Linked DNA regions of Rhodohalobacter sp. SW132. The protein of the gene in region 1 interacts with the protein of each later gene in a pairwise test. Links are inferred from orthologs where the notes say so. Each region holds a gene or a part of one and is shown on either strand. Other genes may lie near its edges.

Evidence for each region.
Region 2: the proteins of DYD21_RS06650 (region 1) and trkA interact in binary tests that used the Escherichia coli proteins (3 or more experiments, as listed by UniProt). The link is inferred for Rhodohalobacter sp. SW132 from one-to-one orthologs.

Annotation. Positions count from the first base shown.
Region 1 is NZ_QUOK01000002.1:461,159-477,516, reverse strand. Bases 4,502-7,253 are described here. They hold DYD21_RS06650 (PTS sugar transporter subunit IIA), read left to right. Parts: upstream 4,502-5,518; coding sequence 5,519-5,989; downstream 5,990-7,253. Other genes in these bases: dacB (D-alanyl-D-alanine carboxypeptidase/D-alanyl-D-alanine-endopeptidase), read left to right, coding at 5,991-7,253; DYD21_RS06655 (heme exporter protein CcmB), read right to left, coding at 4,614-5,276; DYD21_RS06660 (DNA polymerase III subunit delta' C-terminal domain-containing protein), read right to left, coding at 4,502-4,614. In the rest of the region: DYD21_RS06680 (hypothetical protein), read right to left, coding at 1-29; DYD21_RS06675 (serine hydrolase), read right to left, coding at 46-1,281; DYD21_RS06670 (type IX secretion system plug protein domain-containing protein), read right to left, coding at 1,291-2,601; dapF (diaminopimelate epimerase), read right to left, coding at 2,579-3,409; more of DYD21_RS06660, read right to left, coding at 3,412-4,501; more of dacB, read left to right, coding at 7,254-7,457; DYD21_RS06640 (sigma-54 dependent transcriptional regulator), read left to right, coding at 7,462-8,835; bifunctional methylenetetrahydrofolate dehydrogenase/methenyltetrahydrofolate cyclohydrolase FolD, read left to right, coding at 8,844-9,737; DYD21_RS06630 (M3 family metallopeptidase), read left to right, coding at 9,779-11,902; wecB (non-hydrolyzing UDP-N-acetylglucosamine 2-epimerase), read right to left, coding at 12,628-13,725; DYD21_RS06620 (glycosyltransferase), read right to left, coding at 13,722-14,750; DYD21_RS06615 (polysaccharide deacetylase family protein), read right to left, coding at 14,747-16,276; DYD21_RS06610 (oligosaccharide flippase family protein), read right to left, coding at 16,276-16,358. UniProt on the Escherichia coli protein: Seems to have a role in regulating nitrogen assimilation.
Region 2 is NZ_QUOK01000006.1:152,612-169,027, reverse strand. What follows is about bases 4,632-7,441. They hold trkA (Trk system potassium transporter TrkA), read right to left. Parts: upstream 6,805-7,441; coding sequence 5,458-6,804; downstream 4,632-5,457. Other genes in these bases: DYD21_RS12850 (nucleoside deaminase), read right to left, coding at 7,016-7,441; DYD21_RS12860 (TrkH family potassium uptake protein), read right to left, coding at 4,632-5,458. Outside these bases: DYD21_RS12875 (DUF420 domain-containing protein), read left to right, coding at 1-257; DYD21_RS12870 (hypothetical protein), read right to left, coding at 652-1,902; DYD21_RS12865 (TrkA family potassium uptake protein), read left to right, coding at 2,116-3,816; more of DYD21_RS12860, read right to left, coding at 3,944-4,631; more of DYD21_RS12850, read right to left, coding at 7,442-7,450; DYD21_RS12845 (four helix bundle protein), read right to left, coding at 7,502-7,861; DYD21_RS12840 (S9 family peptidase), read right to left, coding at 8,107-10,356; DYD21_RS12835 (response regulator), read left to right, coding at 10,926-11,288; DYD21_RS12830 (App1 family protein), read left to right, coding at 11,369-12,493; DYD21_RS12825 (sigma-70 family RNA polymerase sigma factor), read left to right, coding at 12,566-13,168; DYD21_RS12820 (DUF5666 domain-containing protein), read left to right, coding at 13,245-14,858; DYD21_RS12815 (FecR family protein), read left to right, coding at 14,867-15,850; DYD21_RS12810 (TonB-dependent receptor), read left to right, coding at 15,851-16,416. UniProt on the Escherichia coli protein: Part of the constitutive potassium transport systems TrkG and TrkH. May regulate the transport activity of TrkG and TrkH systems. Binds to NAD(+) and NADH.

The DNA.
Region 1 (16,358 bases):
ATCAGAAAGAGAAAATAATATTTATTCATGATTTAACTATTTGTTCTATTCGTCACTTAAAACGGTGGCGGATCCGTTGCCGGCTCTGTCGGCAACCTGTTGCATCTGTATGATCATCGCCGGATCAAAAATCATGCGCTGCTGAAAATCCTGGTGCATGTGATTGCTTGACATATGAAACCAGAAAGCAATTTGAATTCTATCAAAAAATACGGCCTGTACGGTAGTGTCTCCCGTATATGCAGAAGTACCGATATCAATTCCTGTAAGGAGTCCCATCCGGTGATCATAAATCGCACCGTAATCGCTGAAGTCCCTGGTGATACCTGACTGCTGCTCCATCGGCCATCGCAGCCATTCCATCACCTGATTGCTGACACCCGGGCTGATCAAATTTTCTGAGGCGATTTGCTCCAGAATATCGGTCATTTCCCGGGCAGTGGTTTTGGGAAATAGTCCCAGCCCGTCTCGTTCCTCCATAAAGGTATTTCCAAGACGCTTTTCGCGGGTGTATGTACGAACGGAATCCCTGAAATCATCCTCATGCAGAAAGCGTTCCGAAAAGTCTATAACGAGAGAACGAAAATCAGCAGTCTCTTTTTCAGATTCAATACGATAAATTTCGTCTGCTTCCATCTGCCGGAGTCCGGGCGAGAGAGTCATGTAGAGACCGGAAAAGGGCAGGGGCAGATCCGTTTGTTCCAGCTGCAGCGTTTGGGATAATGCATCCCACCTCTCAGGGCCGATATTCCACCAGAGATAGTCGGACAGCGCGAGATCATTATATTCAGCCAGCAGTTTCATTGCATGATCCAGGGTGATTTCACCATCCTGTATCCAGCCACGCCTGTCGGCTGCCCTGAAACTCTGCTCATGTTCTGATTGATTCACATCAGGCAGCTGGTGACTGCTGATGGAACTCCATTGAATTCGTGTATCGGGATTAAAATCTCCATTTTCAATACCTGCGGCTCCGGCGATCAGTATAAACAGGTTTGATGTGGTTCCCATCGGACGCCGGATGTCTTCACCGTAACGGATGGTGGAGTCGGCCGGTACCATAACCTTGCTCACAAAAGAAACGTGTTCGGGATTCTGCTCAATGTATCGTGATAAACCTTGTAAGGAGTAGGTCTCTTCCACCCATTCACTGCCTTCGACCATCGCATCACGATTTTCAAAAAATACGGTGAATGGCTGCCAGTTCAGAAATAAGATAGATCCGAAGATAATGACTGCGGTAAAAAAGAATGCGGCGAAAAATTTTAATGCTCTTCCCATAGTTGCTGATCAGGAATTTTCGAAAAAGTTATTGGTTTGAAGTAGGCGGTAATAAAACCGATTGGGGTCCCGGTAATAGACAAATGCATGATATTCCTGTTCGGTTCGCGTAAACGAATCATCGAGCGCAAGATCGTTAATCTGGTTGTTCTCAATCAACAGATATTTGTATGCATACGTGCCGGTTTTGATAAATCCGTTCGTTCTCCACCGGTCGGTTTCCGGGTGATATCTTAGCCGGTAATCAGATTGTATCGCCCAGTTGTTAAAATCACCTACAAGATAGATCGTGGAATTTTGTGAAATCCTGCTGTCGGGCTGAAAACGGAAATGTACGTTGGCATACCGGGCTGAAAGGTCCGTATCCGGGTTGGTTAACCGGGACCCGGGTAGACGGGTTCTGGATGCCGAAAACCCCTGAACATCATCAAAAAGGAGAACCCGGGGCGGGATTTCCGTTGGATTATACTCCAGGATTTGAGGTGCCTGAAGGGTTAAATCTGTTAGATCGAGCTGCTGGAATTCATAATCTCCGGTAAATGAATTCTCCTGGCGCATTTCAAACAGAACTTCGCCCTGTGTGGATGTATCCAGTTCCTGAGCTTGCCGTGCACGTCCCCAGAATTGATTTTGTATGTAATAGAATTCGAGATCAAACTGAGGTGTTGTTACGAAATCCGGGAGTTCAAAAACGCTTCGGGGCCGGTGGGAAATGCGCCCATCCTGCCGGGGAACTGTTCTTGTTTCAACCTGGGATCGGATAGAACCTTCATTTTCGGTAATGAAAAATGGCATGGAGAACATAAAATCACCGCTATCCGCATCTTCAACCTGCAGCATGTAATTACCGCTGACGAGGAATTGGATATCATCGTTCGGAAAATTGTAACTGTATTGCCGATAGGTTGGACGTTCTGCCCGGCTTAATCTTCCGGTGGGGATATTCAGGCTAAAATATCCGTCTTTAAAAAAATCTTCAGCCAGTCCCGATTGGCTCCAGTCAGGATTGTGATGGGTAAACGTAATACGCAGCTGCCGCGAATTATATTCTAACAGATCGAAATTCAGACTGAGTTGCTGCGAGGAATTCAGGCGGATGACCGGGGCTGCGTTTATACTGCCGGCACGGTTTAAACGTACAGAGTAGACCAGGTCGCTGGCATTCATCTGACCGGGAACCGTAAACAGGTTTTCCGGCTGGCTATATTCAGACGCAGCTGCACCCTGGTCCCGGCTGCCGTTTTCTGATGTACCACAGGCAGTAACCGCAATTGACAGTAAAAACAGGCAAAAAAGTTTAAAAAAAGTATCGTCCTTCAAATACAAAAGCAGTAGGGCCTTCAAGTTTTATGGATGAATAGCTGTTGTTCACGGATGAAAACGTAAAATGAACGAAAAGCGTACCTCCCTTCACATTAATTTGGTATCTGAATTCACCTGTGCCGCTCTCCTGTAAATGGTGCCAGGCAAGGGCGGAGGCGATAGCCCCGGTTCCACAGGCGAGTGTAAGATTTTCAACTCCTCGTTCGTATGTTTGCAGCGAAAGTTGGCTGCGATCTGTTCCGGCAATAAAGTTCACGTTTGTACCTTTCGGTGAAAATTTTTCGTGCTGGCGCAATTGCCGCCCTGTAGATATAAGTTCGGACTCGTTTTTGAGTTCAGCTTTCGGCCGAACACCAACGATGTGCTCAGTATTGGTGTAAATATTAAGATATTCTTTATCCTCAATTGTAACCTGTTTTACAGTCGTGGTTAATGGAAAGTCGATGGTAACGGATTTTTCATTAACCGTTGCCTGGTAAATTTTATCGTGCACACGAAACGAAAATTCGTGCGGAGCACCCAGGGTAACGGCGTAGGAAGCAAAACAACGAGCTCCGTTTCCACACATCCCGGCATCGCTGCCATCCGGGTTTTTATAGGTCATCACCAGATCTGCCTGTTTTTCGTCATCGTAATTCAGGGCAATTACGCCATCGGATCCAACGCCGAACTTCCGGTTACTTAATCTGGGAGTGATGGATGCAATCTGTTTATCAGAGAGCTGCAGCGTGCGGTTATCAAAGAGAACGAAATCGTTTCCTGCACCGTGAATTTTTACGAAGGGTAGAGAATCGTTGGTACGCATGGTTAAGATTCACTGTATGCAGGTAGATGCTGCCAGGGTTTGCTGTTTGGTATATCGGGCTCTGTACCTCTCATCAGGTTTCCGAAGCGAAAGGCGAGTGCTGTAAAGATAAGCTTAAATTGAACATTATTGTAGAAAAGCTGCTTAAGATTTTGAATCTCTTCAATCATCTCTTCCAGCCTTGCATCGCCAAGGGATTTGCAAAACTTTTTTATCACATCCAGCTGGTCTACGTTAATTATCAGATCGCGGTTTTGTGTTTCCCTGTAGATCATGATATCCCGAAGAAGCTGCTCCAGTGTGTTGCTGAGGGCGATCTGTCCTTCGAGGTTTAGCCTGGACTGCCACCCTTCAATCAGTGGAACGAGCTCGGGCGCATCCTGGGTATAGGAATACCGAAGAAAATCAACAGTTTCAGCTCTTGATTTCTGCATCTCTTTCAAATCAAGATAGCGGCAGAGAGCGTAATTGCCATCAGAAATACGGGCCAGGAAATCGGCATCTTTTTTCTCAAATCCATCAAACCTTTGCAACCCATCGGAGATTTCTTCTCTTGAGAGTGGCGCCAGCCGGATCTGCTGACAGCGCGACATGATGGTGGGCAACAGCTGATCGGTTTTATCAGCCGTTAGGATAAACATAACATTTCCTGCAGGCTCTTCAAGAAGCTTCAAAAATGCATTTGCAGCCTCTTTTCTCATCGTATCAATTCCCGTGATGACCATGACCGTCCGCCGGCCTTCGTTCGGTTTCAGAACCGTTTTGGGGCGAATTTCATCGCGATAATAATCGATATAGTAAAATGCCCGCTTATTTTTTGAACTGGAGTCGTTATTCAGGTCAGGCCGCAGTGTGAAATCAACAATTTTGTATGGATCTTCCGCGAGGAGCTTAATTCGTTCTTTTAGTTCATTTGTTCCGGATGATGTGGGAAGCGGTATGAAAACATGAATATCGGGATGGGTGTACCAGCTCGATTTTTTACTCTTTGCGGTACCTTTCAGATCGGTGAGATGATCGATTCCATTGATCGCTTCAGCCATCGCCAATGCGAAGGGAGTTTTCCCCGAACCGTCGGGTCCGGTGATCAGATAGGCGTGGCTCAGCCTGTCGGACCTGAATATTTTTTCGACCTGGTCAAGCGCATGCGATTGGCCGACAATTCGACGGTTTCCAAGGTTTATTTGTTCATTAAGTATGTTCATCAATCCTCCCAAATAAAATCAAATAGTATGATCCCGGCACTTATCATCACTCCGCAGTATCCAATGAGTGCGGCCAGGTCGTTGTACGCATCGTCCGTTACCCCTTCAATAAGCGCGGTTCGGGTAACAGACGTTAAAATCAGCAGAAGCGGCACAATCAGCGGAATACAGAGAACCGAGAACACCGCGCCGCGACGGTCTGCCTGGGCAATCATCGCTGATGTTAGCGTAGTGACGCTTGCCAGACCTGCAGCGCCAAAAAAGATGGCTGAAAGCAGAAACGGAACATCCACAATAACCATGTTCATCATGATGATGTAGAAAAAAATCGTAAAAATGTGGAGTACCAGCAGAAAGACAAAATTATATGCAAGTTTGCCGATGAAAATCTGCGACGGTTTTGCATGTAGTTTCAAAAGATCCCACGTTTTTTTATCCGCTTCCTGCACAAAAGAACGCATCATGCCCGTCATAGCAGCAAATAATATGATGATCCACACCAGGCCGCTTTTCGGGGTTGGATCCAGCTGATCAGCACGAAGCGTAAATAAAATCAACAGCAGAGAAGCACCGGTGAAGGCGAGCAGGGTATTGAGCGCATAACGCGTACGCAGCTCAATGGCGATCTCTTTTTTAAAGATAGAGAGAGCCGGTTTTACCATCTGTTATACATGTTTAATTGCATCCTTAAAGGTAGCAAAAAAGTAACGGGCGGGTAAATAGAATTTGCACTTTAATCAGGCCCGGAACCGGGCAATTGCAGATCATCAGCCAATAATGGGAACGCTGTTTCGTTTTATTCCGTCATTGGCCGGGAATCGGGATTATGAAATAAGTAATTTATCATAATTCCTGTTATCTTCGGCATCTATTTAAAATTATCGATACTGGGCATTACGGATTTATGGACATTTATTCACTTCTTGACAAATCAACCATTATTGCAGGCTTAAAGGCAGATGACAAAAAGGATCTCATCAACGAACTTGTTGATCTTCTTGAGCCAAAAGTGAACAGTGATCAACTTGAAAAGATACGTTCTTCTGTTTTTGAACGGGAGGAGATCATGTCAACCGGAGTGGGGAAGCAGCTTGCCATCCCGCACGGAAAATGCTCACAAATCGATGATATTCTTGCAAGTTTTGCACTTCTTGAGGATCCCATTGACTTCAATTCTATCGATAATGAGCCTGTTAAAATTGTATTTCTTCTGGTCGGTCCCGAAAGTAAATGCAATACACACATTAAGTTACTGAGCCGAATATCGCGGCTGATGAACAGCTCATCATTCCGGGAGAAACTGATCGGTTGTACGTCTGCAGATGAAATTTTTGAGACGTTTCAGCGCGAGGAGATCGAATATTTCGGTAACTGACGTGAAGAATCACCACTTCCCATTTTTTCCGTCCCTTTTATGTTTCGGGTTTTTGCTTTTCGGTCTCATTACGCCGGCCAGGGGTTTTCAAACCGTTGACCCCGTACAGGATATCATTCGTCAAAGTCATGCTGCATCATCATTCTGGTCGGTTGTTGTGCGCGATTCCGAAAACAATGTTATTTATGATTATAACGGCGATAAGCTGATCCGTCCGGCTTCGAACCTGAAGCTTGTATCATCCGCAGCATTTCTGGAGCTTCTGGGGCATGATCACCAATTCAACACCAAACTCTACGGAACCGGGGAACAAGACGGACAAACCTGGCGCGGTGATCTTTATATTCGCGGAAACGGCGATCCATCCATTAACGGTGAAGCGTATGACGATCCGTTTTTTCTGTTTGAACGTTGGTACTCCGTTCTCGACTCAATGGGTATCGAAACAATTGATGGAAATATCATCGGGCACGACGGACTTTTTGATGATGTGCCGTATCCAAGAGGATGGGAATGGGATGATTTGAGTTACTATTATGCACCTGAAATAAGCGCGCTCTCATTTAATATGAATGTGGTGAACCTGGAAGTGAGGGCGGATGGCAGTCCCGGATCCAGACCTTCAATCACATGGTTCCCGTTTGATACGCCGTATGTCCGGTTTGTGAACGAGCAGACGATCACGCCGCAAGGTACCCGTTTTGATGAATCGTACCGCCGGGAACTGGGAGAAAACACAATCTACCTGAGAAGCAGGCTCCCGCAAGGATATTACGAAACTGAGCCGCTTAGCATACATAATCCCTCTCTCTTTTTTATTGATACATTCAGCCGCTATCTTGACAGACATGGCATCAACGTCAGGGGCCAGCTGCTTGTATCGCAGGAGCGTGTGAACTGGGACGCCCCCGGGTTTACTCCGCTGGATTCACACCGGTCGAAACCTCTTTCTACAATGATTACCCGGCTGAACAGAGAGAGTGATAATTTTTATACTGAGATGCTGTTAAAGTATTTAGCTTCAGAAAAATATGGAGTTCAGGGAACCACTGAACTCGGGTTACAGCTGCTTGAAGAGTATATGGAATCGAACGGATTTACTCCCGGTTCGATCATGCTTCGCGATGCATCCGGAATGGCACCGGCTACACAGCTGAAAGCCGGGGAACTCAATCATTTTCTCTTCCAGATACAGTATAAACCCTATTTTGATATATACCTGAACAGCTTGTCGGTGGGCAGCCGAAATGGCACGCTTCGCTATCGGTTTCACAACAGCCCGGTATCGGATGGATTTCGGGGCAAAACAGGATTTTTATCGGGCGTCAGGAGCCTGAGCGGTTATCTTGAAACCGCTGGAGGAGATCGGCTCGTTGTTACAATCGCAACAAACAACTATACTGTGCGGACAGCCGTAGTGGATTTGATCCACGAACGTATTTTAAATTATTTATACACGAACTACTGATCCGATGGCAAATAAGAAACCGACCATACTTGTTACGGACGATGAGAAAAGCATCCGGAACAGTCTGAGTGAAATTCTTGAATTTGAACAGTATAACGTGCTCCAGGCGGAGGGCGGGGAGACCGCTCTGCAGCAGATCCGGGAATCTAAAGTGGACCTTGTGATACTCGATATCAAAATGAAAGGCATGGACGGAATTGAGGTGCTGGAAAACATTCGGGAAACCCATCCCGATCTGCCTGTGATTATGATCAGCGGACACGGCACCATTAAGATTGCCGTTCAGGCTACAAAGATTGGTGCATTTGATTTCATTGAGAAGCCGCCGGACCTAAACAGATTATTAATTAGCGTTCGCAATGCATTGTCCCGCAATGAACTGGTAGAGGAAAACAAACGCATCCGAAGCGAGCTGAACAATGTGAAGGAAATGGTTGGTGAAAGTCCTGCTATTGCCCGCATCAAAAAAACGATTGAAAAAGTAGCGCCCAGCACCAGCCGTATTCTCATCACCGGTGAAAATGGAACTGGAAAAGAACTTGTGGCACGCTGGATTCACGAAAAGAGCAAACGGGCATCCAAAAAGTTTGTGGATGTGAACTGCGCGGCTATTCCGTCAGAACTATTGGAAAGTGAATTGTTTGGTCACGAAAAAGGCGCGTTTACGGGCGCTTCAGATCGGCGCATCGGAAAATTTGAGCAGGCGGACGGCGGAACGCTTTTCCTGGATGAAATCGGTGATATGAGCCCCGATGCACAGGCAAAAGTGCTTCGGGTACTGCAGGAAAATCAGATTACACGTGTTGGGGGCAATGAACGAATTGATGTTGACGTGAGGGTCATCTGTGCAACCAACCGCGATCTTGAAGAAGAGATTCGCGAGAACAGGTTTCGGGAAGATCTTTATCACCGCATCAACGTGATTCCCATCAAACTGCCGCCGCTGCGTGAGCGAAAGGATGATATTCCGCTGCTGGCCAGGTGGTTTCTCTCACAGCTTTCTGATAAAGAAATTATCTATGCCGGAAAGTCGTTTACGGATGATGCTCTTGAAGAGCTGAAATCACATCAGTGGTCGGGCAACATCCGGGAACTGCAGAACGCTGTGGAAAGAATGGCGCTTCTTTCGGATGGTGAGAGTATCGATCGGGATGACGTTACTCATCTCGGCTCGATGAAAACGGGTACAAAATCCGACCTGAAAGAACTTGCCGAGCAGTCGCTTTCTTTCCAGGAGTATAAAGAGCAGGCCGAACGGTATTATCTGCTGAATAAGCTGGAGGAGCACGATTGGAATGTTTCGGCTACAGCCGACGCGATAGATATCCAGAGAAGCCATATTTACAATAAAATGAAAAAATACGATATAGAACGCTAAACTACATTATGTCCGCACAACTAATTGATGGAAAAAAAGTAGCAGAACTGACCCGCAGCCAGATTAGGGAGGATGTTGAAAGCTGGGTGAAACAGGGCAACCGCCCGCCTTTTCTTCAGGTGATTCAGATTGGGAGCGATCCCGCATCTTCCACCTATATTGGCGCAAAAACCAGGGCGTGTAATGATGTTGGAATTGAAACTGGAACAGCACACCTCTCAGATACCATCTCTGCCAAAGAATTGAAGCAGGAGATTCGAAAATTTAATGAAAGCAGCAGTGTGGACGGCATACTGGTACAGCTTCCGCTTCCGTCGCATTTATCATCTCACGATGTTATTGAGAGTATCGATCATCGAAAAGATGTAGACGGGTTTCACCCCATGAACGTGGGTCGCCTTGCTGTGGATCAACCTACGTTTCGTTCGTGTACACCCGCTGGAATCTTTGAACTCTTTAAACATTACAGCATTCAGGTGAAAAGTAAACATGCCGTGGTTGTTGGGGCATCCAATATTGTTGGTTCGCCAATGGCCATTATGCTTTCCAGGGAAAATTCGTCAGGAAAAGCGACTACAACCATTTGTCATAAGTACACAAAAGATATCACCCGCCACACCATTGATGCCGATATTCTGATTGTTGCCGCGGGGCAGCCCGGGCTGATTAAAGCAGAAATGGTGAAAGAGGGTGTTGTAATCATCGACGTGGGAATTAATCGTGTGGCTGATGAAACCAGCAAAAAAGGCTACAAGCTGGTAGGCGATTGCGATTTTGAAGGACTGCGCGAAAAAGCGAGTTGGATCACACCGGTTCCGGGCGGAGTTGGCCCAATGACGGTAGCCATGCTGATGAAAAACACACTTCTCGCTGCTAAGAAATCAATTTATCCCGATGCGTAGCGTTTAAAACAAAATATTTTTAACCAACACCTGATCAACCCATGAAACTAAAACAGATTTCCTTTCTGCTGCTGGCAGTTTTTTTTGCTGCGGCCTGCGATAACCAAACTAATGATATTGATATGAGCGAGAACCCGTTTTCGGAAGAGAGCACCCTGCCGTTTGAGGCGCCCGATTTTAACCAGATTAACGATGACCATTTTATGCCCGCATTTACGGCAGGGATGGAAGAACACCTGGAGGAGATTGAGCGGATTGCCAACAACTCGGAAGAACCCACTTTTGAGAATACGATTGTGGAGATGGAGCGGTCAGGCAGACTCCTGACAAGAGTTCAGCGGGTATTTTTTAATCTTGCATCAGCTCATACCAACGATCAGATTCAGGATATTCAATCTGAACTTGCGCCAAAACTGGCCGCGCACAGTGATGATATTCTGCTGAACAGCACACTATTTGAGCGGGTAGATCAGCTTTACAATAACCGTGAAAATCTCGGTCTGGATGATGAATCGCTTAAGCTTCTTGAAGATACACACCTCGATTTTGTACGTGCCGGAGCCCGGCTCACCGATGATCAGCAACGCAGAATGCGGGAGATCAACGAACGGATTTCGTCGCTAACCACAGAATTCCAGGAAAAACTGCTCGATATGACACGCGAACGTTCTGTAATTGTGGAAGATGAATCGATGCTCGACGGTTTGAGCAGCGATCGAATTGCATCGGCCCGTGAAGCGGCAGAACGACGCGATGAGGATGGGAAATATCTCATCAGCATCAGCAATACCACACGGCATCCGCTGCTGACGTCGCTGAACAACCGGGAAATGCGACAAAAACTATGGGAAGCATCCGCTAATCGCGGAATTGGTGAGGACGGTGGGATAGATACCCGCCCGATTGTGCTGGAACTCGCGGAATTGAGGGCAGAGCGGGTTGCTCTTCTGGGATATCAGAATTATGCCGAATATGCGATCGAACCTCAAACTGCGGGTCACCCCGATAACGTCCTCGAAATGCTCAACGGACTTATTCCAGCTGTAGTTGAAAATGCCAATGAAGAAGGCAGGCTGATCACAGAAATGATGCAGCGCGATGGAATTGATGATGAATTGCAGCCCTGGGATTGGGAATACTACGCCGAAAAAGTGAGAAGCGAGCGTTATGATTTCAACGATGATGAAGTCCGCGCATATTTTGAACTCGACACGGTTCTGAAAGATGGCGTGTTCTACACGATGGAGCGTTTGTACGGCATTCGATTTGAAGAACGTGATGATATCCCTGTGTACCACCCTGATGTGCGTGTCTTCACAGTTTACGACAGCGACGACAGCGAACTCGGACTTTTTTACGGCGATTTCTTTTCGCGCGATTCAAAACGCGGCGGTGCCTGGATGAACTCGTTTGTTGTGCAATCTCACCTGCTGGATAAAAAACCGGTTGTGGTCAACGTGCTCAACATCACGCCGCCTGCAGAGGGAGATCCCGCACTGATTAGTTTTGATAACGTTACCACACTGTTTCACGAAATGGGTCACGCCGTTCACGGTCTTTTTTCTGATGTAACTTATCCCTCACTCGCTGGTACCTCCGTACCCCGCGATTTTGTTGAATTTCCATCCACATTTGAAGAAGATTGGGCGATACTGCCTGAAGTTCTGGAAAACTACGCCGTTCACTACGAAACCGGGGAACGCATTCCCCAGGATCTGCTCGACCGCCTGATCGAGGCTCGGGAATTCAACCAGGGTTTCGATACGTATGAATACCTCGGCGCGACGATGGTAGATATGGAGTGGCATCTGCTCGAAGAAGGCTCCGTACCCGACGATGTAGTGGAGTTTGAAAACCGGTCTCTCGAAAAATATAATCTCGATAACCCGGTGATTCCTCCCCGCTACAAATCACCTTACTTTGCACACGTATTCTCCGGCGGATATTCTGCTAATTATTACGCCTACATCTGGAGTGAAATTCTTGCAGCGGATGCATTTGCATTTATGAAAGAGCAGGGAGGATTAACCCGCGAAAACGGTGACCGGTACCGCGAGCATATTCTCTCGCGCGGAGGAAGCCGCGACGCGATGGAACTTTACCGTGAATACAGAGGCGGCGATCCCGATGTAACCAATCTTCTGAACAGACGTGGATTGAATTAATTCGGTTAATCAGAAGTTACCTCTTTGGACCGGAAATGATTGAAGTGCCCCTATCATCAGGAATCCGGGATTCGTGATGGAAAATCCCCTCTCGAGAGGGTTCCTCTTTTTACCCGCGTTAGCGAAAAGGATTTGAAAACTGCGGAACGCAGATTTTCAAATCGAGGGGTGTGTTGAAAGGGCCAGGAGCCAAAATGCGAATACTTTTTTGATCGAGCCCCCCTTAAATCCCCGCTCAAGAGGCTGTGAGATTTTACACTCTCATTCGTTGGCATTCATTATTTTTTAAGGTGTCAAACCTTGTATTGAAGCTCCCCTCCCTATCAAGTCCCGTTAGGGCGCGATAGGGAGGGGACGGGGGTGGGTCAGAAAGTCTGGAAGCTGAGAAAATGGCAGAAATCTTAATTTATTTAAGTGCATTTTCTTTGGGGAAACAATTTTCTCACAGCCTGTCGAAGGGGAAAGGATTTGAAAACTGCGGAACGCAGATTTTCAAATCGAGGGGTGTGTAGAAAGGGCAAGCAGCCAAAATACGACTACAATTATGATCAAGGCTCCGGGAAATACACCCCTTCCCACAGGGATCCAGTTGGTGAAATCCCCGCTCAAGCTACAGTTGTTTCCGAATTTTCGAGAGGGGATTTTTCAACTATAAACTTTTAAATAGTGATACCCGACTTTTGGACAAAATTAAGAGCTCTGAATAAACTGTGCTTAACTACCATTTACCTGTTCATCTCTTTTAAAATCTGAACCACCCGTTCTGCAGTATTACCATCTCCGAAAATTTCAGCAGGGCCAGTGTGATTCATCGTTTGCAGGTAAAACTCTGTCGCTTCGATAATTTTCTGCTTATCGGTGCCAATCAGCTTTCCAGCGCCGCTTTCTATCAGCTCCGGACGTTCGGTTTTCTTTCGCAGAACGAGGACCGGCGTACCAAGTGCGGGAGCTTCTTCCTGAATACCGCCCGAATCTGTGAGAATCAGATCAGATGCAGCCATCAGCGGTACAAATTCGAGGTAATTGAGCGGTTTGATTAGTTCAATGGAGGGTTGATGATCAAGCAGATGAAGCAAATCCTGAACATTTGGATTGGGATGGGCAGGAAACAGGATTTTCAAATCGCGATAACGTGAAGCAAGTTCTGATACGGCCTCAAAAATCTGGCGAAGCGGCTCCCCAAAGTTTTCGCGGCGGTGTGTGGTGAGTAATATCAGTTTTTTCTTTTCTGCACTGTATTTGCCGCGAATTTCACTTACCGAATGCCCGGACCGTTTTACGATCATCTGCAATGCATCAACCACAGAATTTCCGGTGATGTGGATCGATTCCGGCGATATATTTTCAGCGAGTAGATTTTTACGAGCACTTGCCGTGGGTGCAAAATGTGCATCGGCAAGATGGCTGATCAGCGTGCGGTTCGCTTCTTCAGGAAAAGGCTGTGAACGGTCACCGGAACGGAGGCCCGCCTCAAGATGGGCAAGCGGCACTTGTTGGTGATGTGCGGTTAGCGCACCCGCAAGTGCAGTAGTTGTATCTCCCTGAACCAGCAGAACGCCGGTGTGTTCTGCTGATATCCATTCGGGCAGTGATTTCAGCAGACGCTGGAGCAAGTCGATAGGCGTCTGTGACTTTTTCATCATCTCAAGACGTAAATCCGGCTTTATATCAAATGTTCTCAATATTTCATCAGCCAGCTCGGCATGCTGACCGGTATGTATCACCCGCACCGGAATGTTCTTTTCCCGGAGTTTCAAGATCACGGGCGCAACTTTTATCGCTTCCGGCCGGGTACCGAATAAAATGGTTATCGGTTTATTCATAAAATGGATTGGTAAGCAGCTTCAGTTTTTTCTGCAACAGCCTGCCAGGTAAACTGTTTTTTAATTCTGTTTTTTAATTCCGGGGACTCTTCTGCCTGATGTGCATTCCGGATCGCCCGAATGATCGATTCCTGTTTATCAGGATTGATATAAAACGCATGATCCCCAAAATATTCACGGGTACCGCCTAATCCGGTAATTGCAATACGGCATCCGGCAAGGCCCGCCTCCAGTGCGGCGATACCCGGTGTTTCAAAAAGGGAAGGGAGTACAAATACGGCCGCAGCTTTGTAAGCAGATTCAAGCATCGGATCGTCATGATTTATCGGTCCCAGGTAATGAATGTTGTCAGAAGCTTTGATCAACTTTCGGCAGGCAGAAGAGTAATCGGACTCATCAAGCGCTCCGATAATCACCAACGGCGGATCGTCAGCTCCATACTGTTCAAGCATGGGCAACACATTTTTTCGGGCAGCGGATGCATCACCCACAAAAAGCGTAAAATCTTTCAACCCATATTTTTGAATGAATGGATCCGCAGAAGCATTTTCGAACCGATTTTCCACGCCGTTTGGAACCACCGTAACGTTCTCGATCGGAACTCCAAATCCATCAATAATCAGGTTGGCTTCATCCATTGTGTTTGGCAAAATTAGATCTGCTGATCTGCACACATCCGCCTTGATAGAATAATCAGAACTGAATCCTTTTAACAATTGGCTTCCAATATCTTCCATGGACAATATATTCCGAATTGTTGACGCAGATCTGCGGGTGAAAAAGACCGGGGAGAGCACAAACCGGGTCGATCTGTTCCTGAGATTTTTGGCGAGAGTTAGAGTTTCATTGCCTGCAAGAAACAGGTGGATGATGTCGAACGATTCCGGTTCGTAATGTTCCCACGGATTATAGGCCGCAACCTCGTGACCACGGGTACGCAGATACTCAAGTGTTTTGGCACTCTGCATACGAACACCTCCGTGTACAATTCCGGCGGAGAGCGGGGCAATCATCAAAATTTTCATGACCGGTTCCTCCAAAGGCTCGTCATAAGTTGATCTTTTTTCATCCTGAAAAGCGAGAGTTTCCGGCCATTTCTTCTTCGGTTTATCCATTCAATCCATTCGGGCGAAATGTACACAGAGAATCGCCGATCATCCAGATCAATATTTCCCGATCCGGTGGTACATAACATCTTGTTATCGTGATGAACGGCTGCCGGAATTTCCCCGGTTTGATTGAGCGCCAGATTCCCGGTTTCTGTATCGAAAACCGGGTTCAATAAATGGGATGACCGTTTTTTCCACCAATTTGCCCACTGCGAATAGGTCAGCCACTTTGTTGAATGGGTATCAGCCTGTTTAAAAATAGATCTCAGAACGTCAGCGTGACCGTCATTGGGATGGTAAAAAAGATGGATTGGCTTTCGCTGAAGTTGACAGATACGTATCCATTCCAGGAAATAGGCTTCAATCATCTCTTCCGTAAAATTGAAACGGCTGAATGAACCGATCGAAATTGGGTGAACGGGCAGCTGCAACGTTCCTGATGATTGCGGAGTTGATGGAAGTGCATCGTAATCGTACCCGAATTCACTGCTGTATTGAAAGTTGAATTCTCTGAGTGCAGATGCCAGTTCTGGTGACCAGTATCCATAGGGAGCTGCGTAACCTTGAGGATCCATCCCGTGATCTTTCAGCAGGTTGAGTCCGTGCCGGATATCAGAAACGTACTGCTCTTTAGTTTTGAATTCGGAATGACGATATCCGTGCAGCGAAATTTCATGATTTTTGATGTCTTCAAACTGAGAAAGACTGTTTTCATGCGCTTCAGTGTGCAGAAAAAAAGTGGATGAGACTCCAAACTCATCAAGCACACTTGCGGTTTGATGGATCGATTGCTCAGATCCGTAATCGGTATCCACACGAAATGTGGCGGTTTGATGATCTGACTCAGGCATCCACCATTTGTGCACAAACGGCATCCCGGATCGCGAGTGAAGCTCGATGAGCAGTTTGAGCGTGAGATCCACCCAAGCGCCGCTGCTGTGGGTGGATGTTCGTTCGATAACCGCGGGAAGATCAGCCGACGTAAACTGAGTCGGTTTCAGCGGGTGATGTTCGGTAAGAACACGGTATGGCAGCCCTGAAAACGCGAGACGATTGGATCGGTCATGATCCAGCCATACCGTGCCGCCCGCCATTTTTGATGTGGGATGAAAAAGAGCAGTGTCATCAACGCGAATCTCGCGGATGTGATTAAAATAGGGGTCGTCTGTTTCCGGTGTGATGGTTTTGACCTTTCGCGCTGACGGAGTTTTCTTCAGAAACTGACCGGTCGTGTCAACAACCGCACCTCCGGCATCGAGATAGTGCGTGACGGACTTCATCTCTTCACGTTCCAGGTTACGGACAGCAACGATACAACTGTACGATTTAACATCAACTGTACGGATTGAAGTAATCCGTGACCAGCTCGCACCGATCTGATCCAGGATTTTTTCCCAACCCGGGTTGATCCCGATAATTCCGATATGAATGTTTCGTTTCACTAAAAAATTCTCCGTTTCATCCAGGAAATATCATCCCAGGTTATCAGGCCGAATATATAGAGAACGGTGAACAGAATCAGGG
Region 2 (16,416 bases), on another replicon or contig:
ACCTGGTGTATCACAATTTTGTGGGTCACACTCCATTTCCAGGGGAAGGCTGGATTCGGCCGGTCTATTTCACAATACTCATAACGCATATCATTCTGTCTGCTTTTGTCGTGCCGCTCGTGTTAACCAGCTACTATTTTGCGTTTTCCGGTAAATTTAAAACCCACAGGAAAGTATCCAGGTGGACATTTCCGATATGGCTGTATGTTTCCATAACCGGAGTGGTGATCTTTTTTGTACTGAATGCTTATGTGTGATGGGATTTACTCATCTCAAATAAAAATAGCGTTCTTTGCGATTGTATATCTGACCGGATTATTCTGAGTTATTGAAGGATAGGTTGGATTTATAGGTGACAGTTTTCAGTTGTCCAAAACGATAAATGAATTTGAAAGAAGTTTGAAACCCTGAATACGATCTGTTCTTCTTTTCTCAGATTATCGCTGAGTTTATTGCCGAAATGCGCAGAAAATCTTCGGGAATCAGCGAATTCATCCCCGTAACTCTGCGATAAAAAAGCAGGGGATCGATTTATGATCTATAAAAATATCTATTCCGAATGAACAGAAACGAAGATATTTGATCACATTTTCTAAAAGTTTTGGACAGGATTCTCTTCGAATGTGACTCAGTAAATAAAATGAACCGGCCTTAAAACCTTGGGTTCACAATATTGTTGTAAATGGAACCGAAAGTGTACGATAAGCCAAATGAGATTGAATAATCAAAAGAAGTGGGGCGCTGAACACCGCGGATGATGGATTCGGGATCGTTGGGGTCAACATCTGTAGGCAGTTCGAGCGATAACTGGTCGTTGATGATTCGGTACCGGCCAGAAAGGCTGACAGATAGCCCGCGAATTATTCGAATGTTGAAGGATGGATTCACTTCAAAACGGTTGATACTGGAGTCATGAAAAAAGTGCATACCCGACAGCCGGATATCAATACGTCCCCATCGCTGATCGTAGCGCAGACGGGTAGAGAGTTCCTGCGACATAATAAGTTCTGAATCCTGCAGGAAAATAGTTGTGTTGTAGTATCTGCGGTAGGTTGGGGTTACCTGGTATTGAACAATAAAACGCCGCTGCTGAAATTCATCGTAAGGAAAGAAATTATACTCAATAGCGGGCGCCAGGTAGGTACGCAGCGCAATATTATTGGTTCGGTTAAATCCTACATAAGAGAAAAGAGCCACGGTGGAATGGCTTGTCAGGCTGTACCCGACCATTCCCCAGTAATCACCCCAGTCGCGATTTACATTAAGTGTTCGGTTTGTAAGCTCAACCGTTCGGCGGCGAATTTCTCCACGCATCCGAGCCCTGATTTTCCAGTCATGTGTCGTACGTTCGGCTTCAAATCCGCTGTAGAGACCGAAATTAGTCTCCGTATCCTGACCACTTAAATTTGAGCGCAGGTTCAAATCAAAAATCCAGTTATCCCATGGATCATCAATCTCTTCCTCGTCCTCATCGGTTTCAGGGGCTTCATAGAAAATATCAAGTGCACGCATAGCAACCGTCTGGCTGACATATGGGACCAGGCCAATTTTTATGTAGCGATTCAGCCCGATTCTTCGCTCATCACTGCTATCGGAACTTGGTGAAGTGTAACGGAGGGTATCAACCCGTCCTTCAGGCACACCAATTTCAGAAAAAACAAGTGTGTATTCGCGGCCGCCACCACCGGTACGCTGATCCGTAATGTTCAGATAAATAGAAGCGTCTGATTGATCACGTACATAATTTACAAACGTAACGTTGGAACGGATGTAGGTAACATCACAGGAACTACAATCCAGGTACACATTTGGAATGGGCTCCAGGCTTCCACTTTGTGCATAGAGGCTCTGAGAGTAGAAAAACATCAATAAGAAAAGTAGCCCGGCCGCGGATCGATTCACAAATCTAGTTGATTAATTTAATTTAGGAATCCTAAATATTAGAAAGTCTTAAAAATAATCATTTCACCTGATGAAATTCCACTGAATCTAATGTAAATATTTTCTTTCTACGGAATCAGAATATTCGGGATACTATATATATCTGCCCGGGTTGTTAGGAATTGTGTAAATGGGTGGATAATTTAGATCGAAATTTAATCAAAGATTGTAGACTTGAAGTTTTTAGGATCACAGCTCTCTTATTTTTTTGCAAACAGGCGAACTCGTACCAATGTTAAAAAGCTGCTAAAATTTCTTGGTGTACTTTTTTTAATGTACGTAAGTTATTCTGTTCTTTTCCACTACGTAGCTTTATACGAGGGTCAGGAGCACTCATGGATGACCGGGTTTTACTGGGTATTAGTTACCATGAGCACTCTTGGTTTTGGGGATATAGTTTTCTCATCAGACTTGGGTCGCTCATTTTCGATGTTGGTTCTTTTTTCAGGCGTTCTTTTTCTTTTAGTGATGTTGCCATTCACATTTATTGAATTTTTCTATGCACCCTGGATGAAAGCAATCAATCAAGCCAAGGCTCCCAAAAAGCTGCCTGAAGGAACCAGCAATCATGTGATTATTACGGAACTTAACCCCATAACGGATGCTCTGATCAAAAAACTCGTATCTTACAAGATAGAGTATGCTATTTTGGAACCGGACCTTCAAAAAGCACTCGATCTTGCAGATCTTGACTACAATGTAGTAAATAATGATCCCACGGATTTTGATACATATAAAAATCTCTGCATTGAAGAGGCGAGCCTTGTAGTAGCTTCAGGGGCAGATACTGCAAATACGAATGTTGCTTTTACAGTTAGAGATTTCAACAAGGAAATAAAAATTGTGGCTACAGCTGCGTCTGCAGATTCAGTAGATATTTTACAGCTTGCCGGGGCTGATCATGTATTGCAGATGGGTGAGATTCTTGGGCGTGCTCTGGCACGACGTACACTCGGTGGCAATGCCCGTGTACATGTAATTGGACATATTGATCAATTAGTAATAGGTGAAGCAACTGCGCAGGAAACCCCATTAATAGGAAAAACATTAAGAGAAAGTGGTCTTCGTGAGGCAACGGGTGTATCGGTTGTAGGTATATGGGAGCGTGGGGAGTTTAAACAGGCGCTGCCTGAGTCTGTTATTACAGAAAAGACAGTTTTGGTACTTGCAGGTTCTGTTGAACAGCTAAGGGCATATGATGAACTGGTTAGCATCTATCACGTATCAGACCGGCCTGTAGTGATTATTGGAGCAGGTCGGGTAGGCCGGGCAGCAGCGAGATCGCTGCAAGAACGTGGAATTGACTATCGTATTATTGATAAGAATCCGGAACGTATTCGGAATAAAGATAAATATATTTTAGGTGATGCTGCAGATAGTAAAGTTCTGGAAAAAGCAGGCCTGCATGAGGCCCATACCACATTAATAACTACACATGATGATGATATTAATATATATCTGACCATTTATTGCCGGCAGCTTTCATCAAAAATGGAAATTGTAAGCAGGGCAACGTTTGAAAAAAATATAAATACTCTTCACCGGGCAGGAGCAGATTTTGTGATGTCCTATGCTACAATGGGGGCAAACTCCATCTTTAATATTCTGGAGGGCCAGGACGTATTAATTTTAGCAGAGGGCTTGAATGTTTTTAATCATAAGGTTAATCAAAATCTTGCCGGCAAAAGTTTAATCAAATCGGAAATCAGGAAAAAAACCGGGTGTACTGTGATGGCTATAAAATGTAAAGATGAAGGAATGGTTGTTAGTCCAAAACCTGACCGGGTTTTGAAAATGGATCAGGAGATTATTTTAATTGGTTCACCTGATGGGGAGAGTGAGTTTACCCATAAATTCGAGAAAAATTCCTCATGATATCATACAACCTGATTAAACATATTGGCATTATTAGGTTGTGCGGTACAGGATGTTTTTTATGAGCTCTTGTTACTTGCAACCCTCCAAGGGTTTCGAACCCTTGGAGTATTTTTCGAAGGCGAACCTAATTCTTCCAGAACCAAGGAGTAAAAATCACGAGCACGGTAAAGAGCTCCAGCCGGCCAATCATCATCAGAATGAGTAAAACCCACTTACCCAGGATCGGTACATGCGCATACTCATCGGTAGGCCCAAAATCCCCCCAGGCGGGTCCGATATTGCCAAGACAGGCGATGCTGGCACCCATTGCAGACATAAAGTCGTAGCCCATGAAACTCATAATTAATGCCCCGGCTAAAAAAATGAGGAAATAAACGACAAAAAAACCGAGAATGGTTTTCAGAATTCCTGAATCGATCACCCTGTTTCCGACCCGTACCGGCAGCACAGCATGCGGATGGATAATTTGTTTGAATTCGCGGCCCACGTTTTTTGCGATAATCAAAAGGCGTATCATTTTGATTCCGCCACCGGTTGACCCTGCACACCCACCAGTAAAAAATAATAGAAACAGCAGAAATGAGGTGAAAGGCATCCAGAGTGCGTAGTCGTCTGTTCCAAAACCGGTGGTCGTCAGGATGGCGAGCACCTGGAATGATCCATACCGCAGGGCATCACCAAACGAGTAGTGGTCTATCAGCCAAAGGCCACCTGATACACCCACAATAAACAAAGCCGTTAGCAGCGTATAGAAACGTATTTCTCTGTTGCCCAAAAAACTTTTCAGATCCCCGGTAAATAGTCTGAAATGCATGGCAAAGTTGATACCCGCGAGAAACATAAATATGGTAATCACTACATCAATATAAACGGAGTCGAAACCGCCAACCGAGTCGTTTAGATTTGAAAACCCACCGGTGGCGAGGGTAGAAAAGGCGTGATTGATAGCATCAAACCAATCCATGGCGGGATGCAGCCATAGCAGCAGAAACTGTATAGCGGTCATTCCCAAATACACGGTCCAGAGAAGGAGCGCTGTTTCCCTGATGCGTGGCGTGAGTTTATCGGAGGTGGACCCGGAGTATTCCGCCCGAAAAAGCTCCATACCACCAATACCGAGCAGTGGCAACAAAGCAAGTGTAAGCACAATAATCCCCATGCCGCCAAGCCAGTGGGCGAGCGATCGCCAAAACAGCAGACTATTGTCAAGGTCTTCAATCGCGGGATTTATAATTCCGGCCGGTGTTTCCCCGCCGAGAATAGTAGCTCCCGTAGTGCTCAGTCCGCTCATGGTTTCAAATACGGCATCCGTATACGATTCCAGGGTGCCGGATAATGTGAACGGAAGAGCACCGATTAAAGACCCGATGAACCAGGTGAGAGTAACAATTAAAAATGCCTCTCTCATTCTTAGTTCTTCTACCGGACGATAGATGAAATATAGCGCTGAACCGGCTGCCATCGATCCGGTTGCGGTAATCAGGAAGGCTTCCCAGGAAGGCTCATTGTAAATCAATGCAATCAGAAAAGGCAGAAGGAGTGCAAAACCAAGGAAGAAAATCAACCCGCCAAGAATTCCGCTAACCAGCTTAAAATCTATTCTCGGCCTGTTTTTACTCTGTTTAAGCTGATCAATCATCAGAATATTTTTTCTACTTCTTTAATGGCTTTCGGCAGCGCAAAAATTATAACCCGGTCATCTTTCCGGATGACTGAACTTCCGGTTGCGACTTCCACGTTATCCCCACTAACAATTCCGCCAATAACGATTCCATCGGGAATTTTCATCGAGTGGATGGGTGTATTTAAGATCTGGCAGTTTTCCCCGGCAATAACTTCAATTACCTCTGCCTTAATCCCGGTAAGTGCTTTTACGGTAAGCATCATACCTTGCCGGATTTGTCGGTGAATTTCATCGGATGCAGAGGCTTTTACATTTACAATTGCATCAATCCCAATAGTTTGGCTGAGTGGAACGTATTGTGATTTTGAGACCAGCGCTACTGTTTTTTGCACCTCCAGGTGTTTGGCCATCAAACAGGAAATGATGTTGGACTCCTCATCTTCCGTAACGGAAATAAAGGCATCCATCTCTTGTACCCCTTCGATTACCAGCAAGTTTGGGTCGGTAGGATCACCATTCAGTACGAGAATCTCTCTTTGTGCCCCGGCGATGCTACTGGCAAGTTCTTTATCGGGTTCAATTAGTTTAACCTGCCACCGTTTTTGATCGGCAGATAATTTTTTTGCAAGTAATCTGCCAACCTCACTTCCGCCGGCAATCATTACCTTTCGAAGTTTAATATCATCATGCCCGGTTAACATGACCAGTTTTTTCACGTGTTCAGTTCGTGTGATCAAAAAAACATGATCCAATGGTACCAACCGGTTATTTCCCCTGGGAATGATTGTAGATCCCCGCCTGGAAATAGCAACAACCCTGAAATCGATGTTTTCGAGGATACTGGCAACTTCAACTAATGTCTTATTAGCGATTTCAGATTGACTTTCAACCCGCAAACCGATCATCTGCAGGCGGTTCTCAGCTAATGGGACGACGTCGCTGGCAGACGCACGTTTAACCAGCTGAAAGATTTCGTTGGCCGCACTCTCTTCCGGGTGGATGAGAACATCAATTCCGAGCTCAGAAGGGGGAATAGGAGCATCTTTTCGGGAAAGTTCGTCGTTGCGCACACGTGCAATAACTCTTTTTACTCCCAGTCGTTTTGCCATCATAGAAGCGATAATATTAACTTCATCAACACTTGTAACAGCAACCATCATGTCGGCTTGTTTGGCACCGGCGTCGACGAGGGCATGGGGTGAGGTGGCATTACCCTGAACGGTAAGTACGTCCAGGTTTTCAATAACCCGCTGTAAACATCTCTGGCGCTGGTCAAGAACGGTTACATCGTGTTGTTCTTCAGAAAGGATTTTACTAAGCTCAAATCCCACTTCACCGGCACCAGCAATAAGTATTTTCACAACATTTCATCTGCATTTGAAGTCAGGGCTAAACTATAACTATTTATATCTAAATCAAATAGTCGCTGTGAGCCACATTTTAAAGAAAACAAACTTACGCACATCACGGATAAATAATATGGTTTTCATCACCAGTCAAATCTTTGAACAGTAGGGAAATGACTCGAAGTTTATATGTACGCTGTTTTTTTACGTAGAATTAATACGTCATCTAAGAGAACTTTCTAAGCAGTTCCAGACAAGCCTCCGGCATGACTGGCTCTCCAATTTCAACACGCCGGAAACTGTGCTGATTTATATCCCGGCAGCTCAGGTCGATCTGATCCATAAACCGCGAGATCGTCGGGATGTCACATCCAAAAAAGATGGTTTCAATTTTTGCCCAAATAGCCGCGCTCATGCACATCGGGCACGGCTCGCAGGTTGTATAGAGTGTAAAACCGGAGAGGTCCGTTTTTTTGATGTGCTCCCCAAGATTACGAATGGCCATGATCTCAGCATGCGCGGTGGGATCGTTCAGCTCTTTGGTCTGATTGGCCGCCGTAACAAAAAGCTGGTCACCCATCGCCAATGCCGCTCCAAAAGGAGTTTGATATTTTTCAGCAATTTCAATTGCTGCGTTCATGTGTGGTAGATGTGGTTTCATGGTTCAAGGTTCAGGGTTCAAGGTGCAGGGCGCAGGATCGAAGATTTATACTTATCGCTGTTCTACGCTTTGTATATATTTGTAGATCATTCTGCCAGTTTGATCCAGTTTTTCCGAAATTCTTTTGAATTCTGTTTGATCGTTAAATGAGCCTGTTTCAATAAGTGTTTCTAGGTGGTCTCGAGTTTCATCAACGGATGAATGAGCATAAACCAGAAATCGAATAAAATCTGCTTTATATCTCCTTCGTCCATAGCCCTCAACAATATTTGAACGAATGGATTTTGATGATCTTCTGATTTGACTGCCCGTTTCGTACAATTCAAATTTTGGCAGCTGCATTGTCATCGTATGAATCTCTACGGATAGCTCTTTAGCTAATTGCCAGATTTTTAACTTTTTGTAGCTCATATCAAGAGAACTTTTATTTACTCATTATATAAGTAAGAGTAAAAATCTCAAGATACCTTACACTAAATGTCCAAATTACTTTTAATCTACATCTTGAACCCTGATCCCTGATCCCTGAACCTTGTACCCTGCACCTTGCACCCTGTACCGACAATTCTGGCAGGAACTTCGCTTCGCTCAGCACTCTGCCAGGTTGCCCTGCACCCTGAATCCTGTACCTTGCGCCCTGCACCCTGAACCCTGAACTACTTCAAATGCCTGTTCAAATATCGTGTATACACCTGGTGAAGCAGCAGGTAGCTTTGTTGATTATACGCCACGCCATGAGCTCCGGGAGGATAAATTCTAACATCAATATCTTTTCCGGCATTCGTGAACGCGGTAAGCATTTGCATGGTGTTTTGAATGTGCACGTTTTCGTCCATTGAGGAGTGTGCCACAAGCATATTTCCGGTAAAATTCCGTGCGTGTTCCATTACGGAACTGTTGGTATAATTCTCTTCATTTTCCTCAAGAAGGCCCATGTACCGTTCGGTGTAGATGGTGTCGTAGAGCCGCCAATCGGTGACCGGCGCACCAACCAGGCCCACCTGGAACACGCCGGGATGAAGCACCATAGAGAGCGCGGCAACATACCCGCCATAACTGTGGCCGCGGATAGCCATTCGCTCCTGATCCACCCAGTCGTAGGAACCGAGATACTTTGCAGTTTGAACCACATCATAAGTCTCCCATTCTCCGAGGTTTTCATACACTACCTTTTCGAAATCACGGCCATATCCGCCGCTTCCGCGATTATTCACATTGGCGATGACAAATCCTTCCTGGGCGAGGTACTGCACCCAGGCGTTCGTTTCGAACTGATTGTATACACCTTGTGAACTCGGACCGCCATAAATCATCATAATGAGCGGGTGAGCGTGTTCGGGGTCAAAATCGGGCGGGCGGATCATATAACCATCCAGTTCCTGACCGTCTTCCGTAGTGAAACTGAAAAGTTCGCGCGGTGAATAGTTATACTCTTCGATGTACTGCTTCACCCGTTCATTGGCTACCAGCATTTCGAGCTGATCACCGCCATTTTCCGTTGTGCGGAGCTCAACCTGTGTTGGTGTCTCCACATTTGACCATGTATCAATAAAATATTTGCCGTCAGGTCCCATGCTGATTGAGTGGCGGCCCGCAGTTTCCGTGTATTTGTTTTTGCCGCTGCCATCAAACCGGATTGAATAGAGATGCCTTTCCAGCGGACTTTCTTCAGTAGATTCATAATAGATGCGCTCCTTATCGGAGTTCACGGCAAAAACGTTGGTTACTTCCCAATCACCATCTGTAACCTGGTTCATCAGGTCACCGCTGTAACTGTAGCGATAGAGATGTTTATATCCATTTCGATCGGATATCCATAAAAACTCGTCGCGATTTTCCGGGAAGAAAAAGTAGTCATCAATTCCGGCAAAAAAATCATAGACATCAATCCAGCCGGCATCCGACTTTTCCTCCATCACCATCTCACCGCTGCCGTTTGTAGCATCATGAAAGTGGAGCTGAAGCTGATTTTGCTGACGATTCATCCACACAACGGCCAGTTCACCGTCGTTGCTGGTCCAGTAGATTCTTGGGATCAAGCCATCTCCGATGTCAAGGTCCATCCAACGGTTTTCGCCGGTTTCGGTATCTATCACTCCGATGTTCACAACCGGGTTTTCTGAGCCGACTTTAGGGTAGGGGATATCTGTATATTCGGGATAGCTACCTTCGTAGTCGGTGGAAACAAACCGTTCCACATGATCTTCATCACTCTGCCAGTAGGCGATGTAGCGGCTGTCGTTCGACCATTTCCACGCCTGCACCAGTCCGAACTCCTCTTCATACACCCATCCAAAACGTCCGTTATAAAGATTCTCCTCTGAATCGAACGTAAGCTGGGTTTCTTCACCCGATTCCAGGTCAAAAACAAACATTTCGCCATCGCGGTGATAGGCAACTTTTCTGCCGTCCGGTGATAGTTCTGCCGTGAAGGCTGCACCGGCGATCAAATCAAGGGATTCATCTTCGATTGAGTAGTAGTAATAATCGGCCGTGCCGGAATACCGGTAGATGGGGCTGAAATTTGATTGAAATACGAGATACCTGAAATCAGCAGACCACTGGAATGAGCGGAATTCGAACTGACGATCACTATCGGGGAAGGTCAGGCCGGAGGTGTTCAGGATCAGTTCATCAGACTGGTCAGTCGGGTTGTATGCCCGAATTTCTGTGGTGCGGGTTTCGGGATCCTGAATCATGTAGGAGTAGCGCTCACCGCCATCAATCCATGTTACATTCTGCGGACCACTAAGCCCGGAAAGCTGACCGGCGGAAAACAGCGCATGCTGCAGACTCTGATAGTGGAGAGTCTCATCCTGGTTCTGCCCCTGAACGCCGGAAGCAGAGAAGCAGATAAAGAGAATCAGGATACTGAAAATTGATTTACACGTAACAGATAATCGCATAGAAAATTATTTTTCAGATAGAGTTATTCGGCAGACACCTGCTCACAACGAGCTGAACTGATCTTGAGTGTAAATAAGAAATGAAATTCTTTGATCAGATTGAAACCAATTGTGATTTTAGAAAGCCGGATTACCAGCCTGAGATTATTTGAATGTAAATTTATCCGATTAGTTCCACAACAGCCGCAAGCCATTCAGAACCACAAGAAGGGTGCTGCCCTCGTGGCAATTCCCATCGGTTAAATGCATAAGGTTGATCTGTATGTACAAAGCCTCACAAATATAAATGAGTTCATATCAATGCGAAGTGCTTAGTTGCATTCAGTGAAAAGTTAGAGTTCAAATCCAGATGAGAGAGACTTTAAGTTTTTTATGAGATTGATTAGGGGTAAGACAGGTAATTATCTGTACTACGTACGAATGAACCTGAAAATTTGATATGAATTTTGGTGTTTTGTCATTATTAAAATGCCATTTAGTACACGAACGATACAGCGGCTGAACGTCAGAAATAACTGAAGGCGGTGAATCTAAATTGGTTGTTCTGCTAACTTAAAAAAAGCTTTTTTATGACTGCATTTATTGTAGAGGATAACGCAATCCAATGTTTGGTGCTTAAAATGTTACTCAACAAGCTTGGGCTCCAACTTGTTGGAATGCAAGAGAACGGGAATAAAGCTGTAACTCAAATCATTGAGAAAAAGCCAGCGATTGTATTTCTGGATATTATGTTAACGGATAGTTTTGACGGTATTTGCGTGGCCAGAGAGATAAAAAAAGTGTATAACCCGATTATCGTTTACGTTACGGGGAACTCTGATCACCAGACAAAAAACAGGGCTGAAGAAATAGGTTTTCACGATTTCATTTCCAAACCAGTGTCATTAGGCAGACTTAAAAAGTGTATTCCCTTAACTGGCAGCTACAATTAATGAAGCCATTACATCCCGGTAATACAGTTTAAGGAAATTGAGAATTCAGATTTCACGATTGACAACATTATACGTGTGTGATGAAAAGTAAACTACTGATTTTTATATGCTTGATGTTTATGATAACCTCAGGCTGCACGACTGTACAGTCACTGGTATCGCAGCAAAATCAAAAAGAAGTTCTTTTTTATACTACATACGGTTTTCAGCAGGGAGATGAGTGGGTGATTCCCATGCGTGTATTTGTTCACCGCCAAAGAAACAGAACCAAGGGAGTTGCAGCTTCTTTTGCAGCCAGAAGATACGGATTGAACGACTATGAAAAAGAGCTTTTCAAAACAAGAGCTGACGATTTTGTTGCGGATGGAGAATGGAGGGAAGTTGTGGAATTTGTGTTTGCAAAAGACCCGGAAAACAGAGCCTATCGAATTAAAAACAAAAACGGAAAGGTGCTGAGAACGGATTTTGATGGATTAAAAGAGGGGTATATCCGGATTCCGGTCAGTCGGGCCGATTCGCTTTTACACTATCAACAAACAACGGATAACTGGCTGGATATTCAGGCGGTTTCGAACCTTCACGATGGGAACGGAAAAATTCAATTACTGGAACCTGAAGGTGTTTCGGTAATCTCGGATATTGATGACACGATTAAAGTAACGGAACTTCCTGCCGGTTCTGATGTGGTGATTCGAAATACATTTTTTAAAGATTTTGAGGCTGCACCCGGAATGTATAGTCTGTACGATATCTGGAAAGAAAATAACGCTGCATTCCATTATGTATCCGGCGCTCCCTGGCAGCTATATGACCCGATCACATCCTTTCTGTTTGATGTGGAAAGAGAGAGTTTGTATCCAAAAGGTTCATTTCATATGAAAACGGTAAGAAAAAGTTTTTTTAACCCCGGGACATGGGCCGATTTCGGTAAGTTATTGTTTGGCAAAAATGTGACCAAAAATCAAAAAACAGGACAAATAACCACACTTTTAGAGAGGTTTCCAGAGCGCCGGTTTATACTCGTTGGCGATTCCGGCGAGAAGGACCCTGAAATTTATTCGGCCATGAGAGAGCGGTATCCTGAGCAGGTAAAGAAAATAATTATTCGCGATGTCGTGAATGCCCGCGAACATGAACCGGATCGCCTTACGGGTATGGAAATTATTCCTGCACGTACGATATATTCAGGGGTATCTCAGAAATAGTGATGCTTTTCATTTAGGTTATATCGCGGTAAGTTAATCCTGATTATACGAAATTAATGAAAGCACTCGGATTTGGAATTTTTACTGCTTTTCTTTGCCCTGTCAAAAAGCTCCTCACTGGATGATGTACAGCTATCAATCAGCATCAAAAACGGTGATCAAAAAGCGTTCAGGGCATTTTTTGATAAACACTACCCGGCTCTTTATCGGTTTATGCGAAGCCGGGGAATGAGCCATGATGAGGCTGAAGACCTGGTGCAGAAAGCGTTTGTGATGATATGGGATAAACGTTCCGGAATTGACGAGACCAAATCGCTCCGTGCTTATCTTTTTCAGATTGCATACTCCCGCATGCTCAATCATGTTGATTATCATTCTAAATTTAAAGACGATGATCCTCCGGAAGAAGATATAAGTGTGAAGAATCCAGAGACGGATACCGATTATGCAGAACTGGTAGCTCATATAAAAAGAATTATTGCTTCCATGCCTGAAAAAAGAGGCATGGTGTTTGAGTTCTGTTTTATGAAACAGTTTACCTACAAGGAGACCGCAGAAACTATGGATGTGAGTGTTAAAACTGTTGAAAATCACATGGCTCTTGCATTTAAGGACATGCGGACAGCCTTGGTTGATGTATACGGTAAAGAATTATCGGACCGTTTTTTAAAATAACCCGGCTAATTGATTGGGGGTAGGACATGCCCTTAGCTGTACTACAGAAAACGGACTCTCTTATAGCTGAATATCCATGAAATACAGATTAATAGTAACTCTGATCATCGTTGGCGCACAAATCCTGTTGCAGGCTTGTTCGGTAGATGGATATGATCAAACTGATAGCTCACTATCAACAGAAGAATCGCTCATTACGGGGCAGATTGTCGGAGAATCTATTTCAGAAAACCAGAGTGGCCTTCTTTCAAGTTTTTCGGAAGCTTTTGCCATTACCACTCCATCCGGACTTACCGACGGTCCCTCCGCCATTGTAACCGGAAGTTTCAGGAATATTGAAAACTATACGTACAGTTTTGACCCTGAGACAGGAGATCATTCCGCAACGTTTACAAAGCAATCAATATCTGAGGGTATCAGCACACAAACCGATTATTCATTGAACTACAGATTTCTTGATTCTGACGGTGAGACTCTTGAATTCCCGAATAATCAGAATGAAGAAATTGAAGCCGTTGATTTCAGGGCAGTACGCAATGGTGAAATAGAAACTTCATCCAAGCGATCTATCTACACCCGGACCGACAGGCTGTTTATCGACGGAATTTCCGAGTCTGCAGATATTTTATCCATTGACGGATATCACTCCGGAGAGGGACTTTTTACACAAATTCGAATGGATGGAACTCAGCTTGAACGGGAATATATTCTCGACCTCAATTATCTCAATATCCAAATCAACAAACCTGTTGTACTCAGAAACCGCAATTTTCGAAGCGGTGTGAATGGGGCTTTTAGTTATGAAAATACGATCCGTCAAACGAATAACGGAAGTGATGGGCAGGAAACCAAGATTGTGAACGGAACTGTAGAATTGAACGGCGATGGAACAGCGCTGCTGAAATTCCGGGAGCAGTTCGACACCTTCAGACTCAGGCTTGCAAACGGCGAGGTTTTTGATGAGGATGAGTTTGAGGGCAGAGTCACTAAAGTAGATATTGAAGATCAAATTTTTACCATTGCCAACGGACAAAGAATTCAAATCAATGAACAAACGGAGATCGATGTTGAAGATTTTCGTACTCTTGAAGAAGTCGCTCTCGCGGTTGAAAACGGCGTACGGGTGACAGCGGAGGGTGATTATGTTCATCCGGATGAAAATGTGAATCTCTGGATTGCTACTGAAGTTGAGTTTGAACTGGAATCGAATGAATTTGAAGGTCTCGTAGCCTCAGTGAATCTTACCGAAAACACATTTACACTGGTAAATGGTGACCAATTTACTTTGACGGACCAGAGTGAGATAGAGTTTGAAGATGATCTGAGTTCACTTCAGGAAGTTGCTGAAGCTGTTGAGGCAGGTATGCCGGTTGAAGCGGAAGGTGATTTTTATATTGATATTGAAACCGGTAACCGCATCGTGAAGGAAGTGGAATTTGAATTCGACTTCGATGAATTTGACGAGCATATCATCTCAGTAAACATTGAAGAAAATACTTTCACTCTCGAAGATGGAAAGGTTGTTCAAATTACAGAAAACACCTTGATTGACGACGATGGAGATTTCTTTACACTCGAAGAAGTGGCAGAAGCCCTGGATGACGGGGAGGAAGTGGGAGCAGAAGGTGAGTTTTATTATGACCCTTTAACCGGCTTCTGGATTGCGATTGAGGTGGAATTTTTTGATTAATTAGATGAATGGCTGATTTAAAAAACATACCGGACAATGACCCTGATCTGAAACTTGCCAGGCAGTACGGAAAGGTACTGACCGGTGAGCAAGAAATTCAGGATATCCAAGATCCGATGTTCAGAATGCTGGTTCAGGCAAGAGATGCAGCGAATGAGTCTGAGGCGGACATTCCTTTGGGTTCAGCGGATAGCTCCTGGCAACAGATTGAGAGAAATATCAACGGGGATAGTGAAACAGATCGGGCTGTCATCCGGCCAATTTCTTCAGCGAAGAGATGGTATTGGGCTGCCGCTGCTGTTGTTTTGATCGCCTTCGGATCTCTGTTTTTGCTCCGTCATGCGGTAGATCCGGCGCCTCAACTCTTAGCTGAATCGGGCTCAGCGATTTCTGTTGTTGAACTGGCCGACGGGAGCAGCGTGACCCTTCGTCCAAATTCAAGGCTTTATGAAGTTACTTCAACGGATCATCTGCAGAGCTACTCACTGAACGGAGAAGCACTTTTTGAGGTAGAATCTAATCAAGACAGAACATTTTCTGTTGAAGCAGGCCCCGGCCGGGTAGTGGTTACAGGCACAAGGTTCAATCTATCCGACCGTGATGAACGGTCAACCATTCACCTGCTGGAAGGCTCGGTGATTTTTGAAACGGCTGACATGACAAGGTCCATAAGCCTGAATGCCGGAGAAGGGGCCGCCATCCGTTCCGATTATACTCTTGACGAACCGTTCACGTTTGAGCCTGAAGAGATCACAGGATGGACTGAAAGCAGGCTTATATTCCGCGACAGGCCGGTGGCAGAAATTGTGTCTGAACTGGAGTTTCACTACAATATTACCATTCGTGTTGATGATGAATCAGAACAAATTGCTCTCGGCGGATCTGTTGCTCTTGAAACCCCGGAGCAATCTCTGCAGGATCTCGGCACGGTTCTTGGTGGTGAGTTTATTCAAGTTGATGATCAAACCTATCAATTCAGACCGCTACCGTAAGTGCAGAAATTTTTTTTATCCTCATATCGAATTTTAAGAAAAGCATTCCTACCGGGTGCTTTTCTTGTTTTACTGATTCCCGGTCAATTACTGGCTAATTTCTCTTTCAATGACACTCAGCTCAGGGAAGTCATTCGTCAAATTGAATCCGAAACGGACTTTTATTTCCTCTACAGGGAAGCACAAATTGCTGATATCAGAATTACCCTGCAAACGGGTGAAGAGGAAATATTGGACGAACTGGAGCAGATTCTTCTGGAGTATAATATTGACTTAAAGGCGGATTTTGAACGCGGCCAGGTTTTACTCATTCGTTCGCAGCCAGAACCTCAACCTCAACAGCCACAGACGCAAACGAAAACGGTATACGTATCAGGTCAGGTTGTAGATGCTTCCTCGGGCGAACGTCTGCCTTTTGCAACGGTTAGATGGAATGAAGTCGAGAATCTGAAAGGGGTTGCCTCAAATGCATCCGGCCAATTTTCTCTTCGAAGCAGAACGATGGGTTCAAACATGAACCTGACAGTCAGTTATATCGGATATAGAGAACGGGATGTTCAGATAGA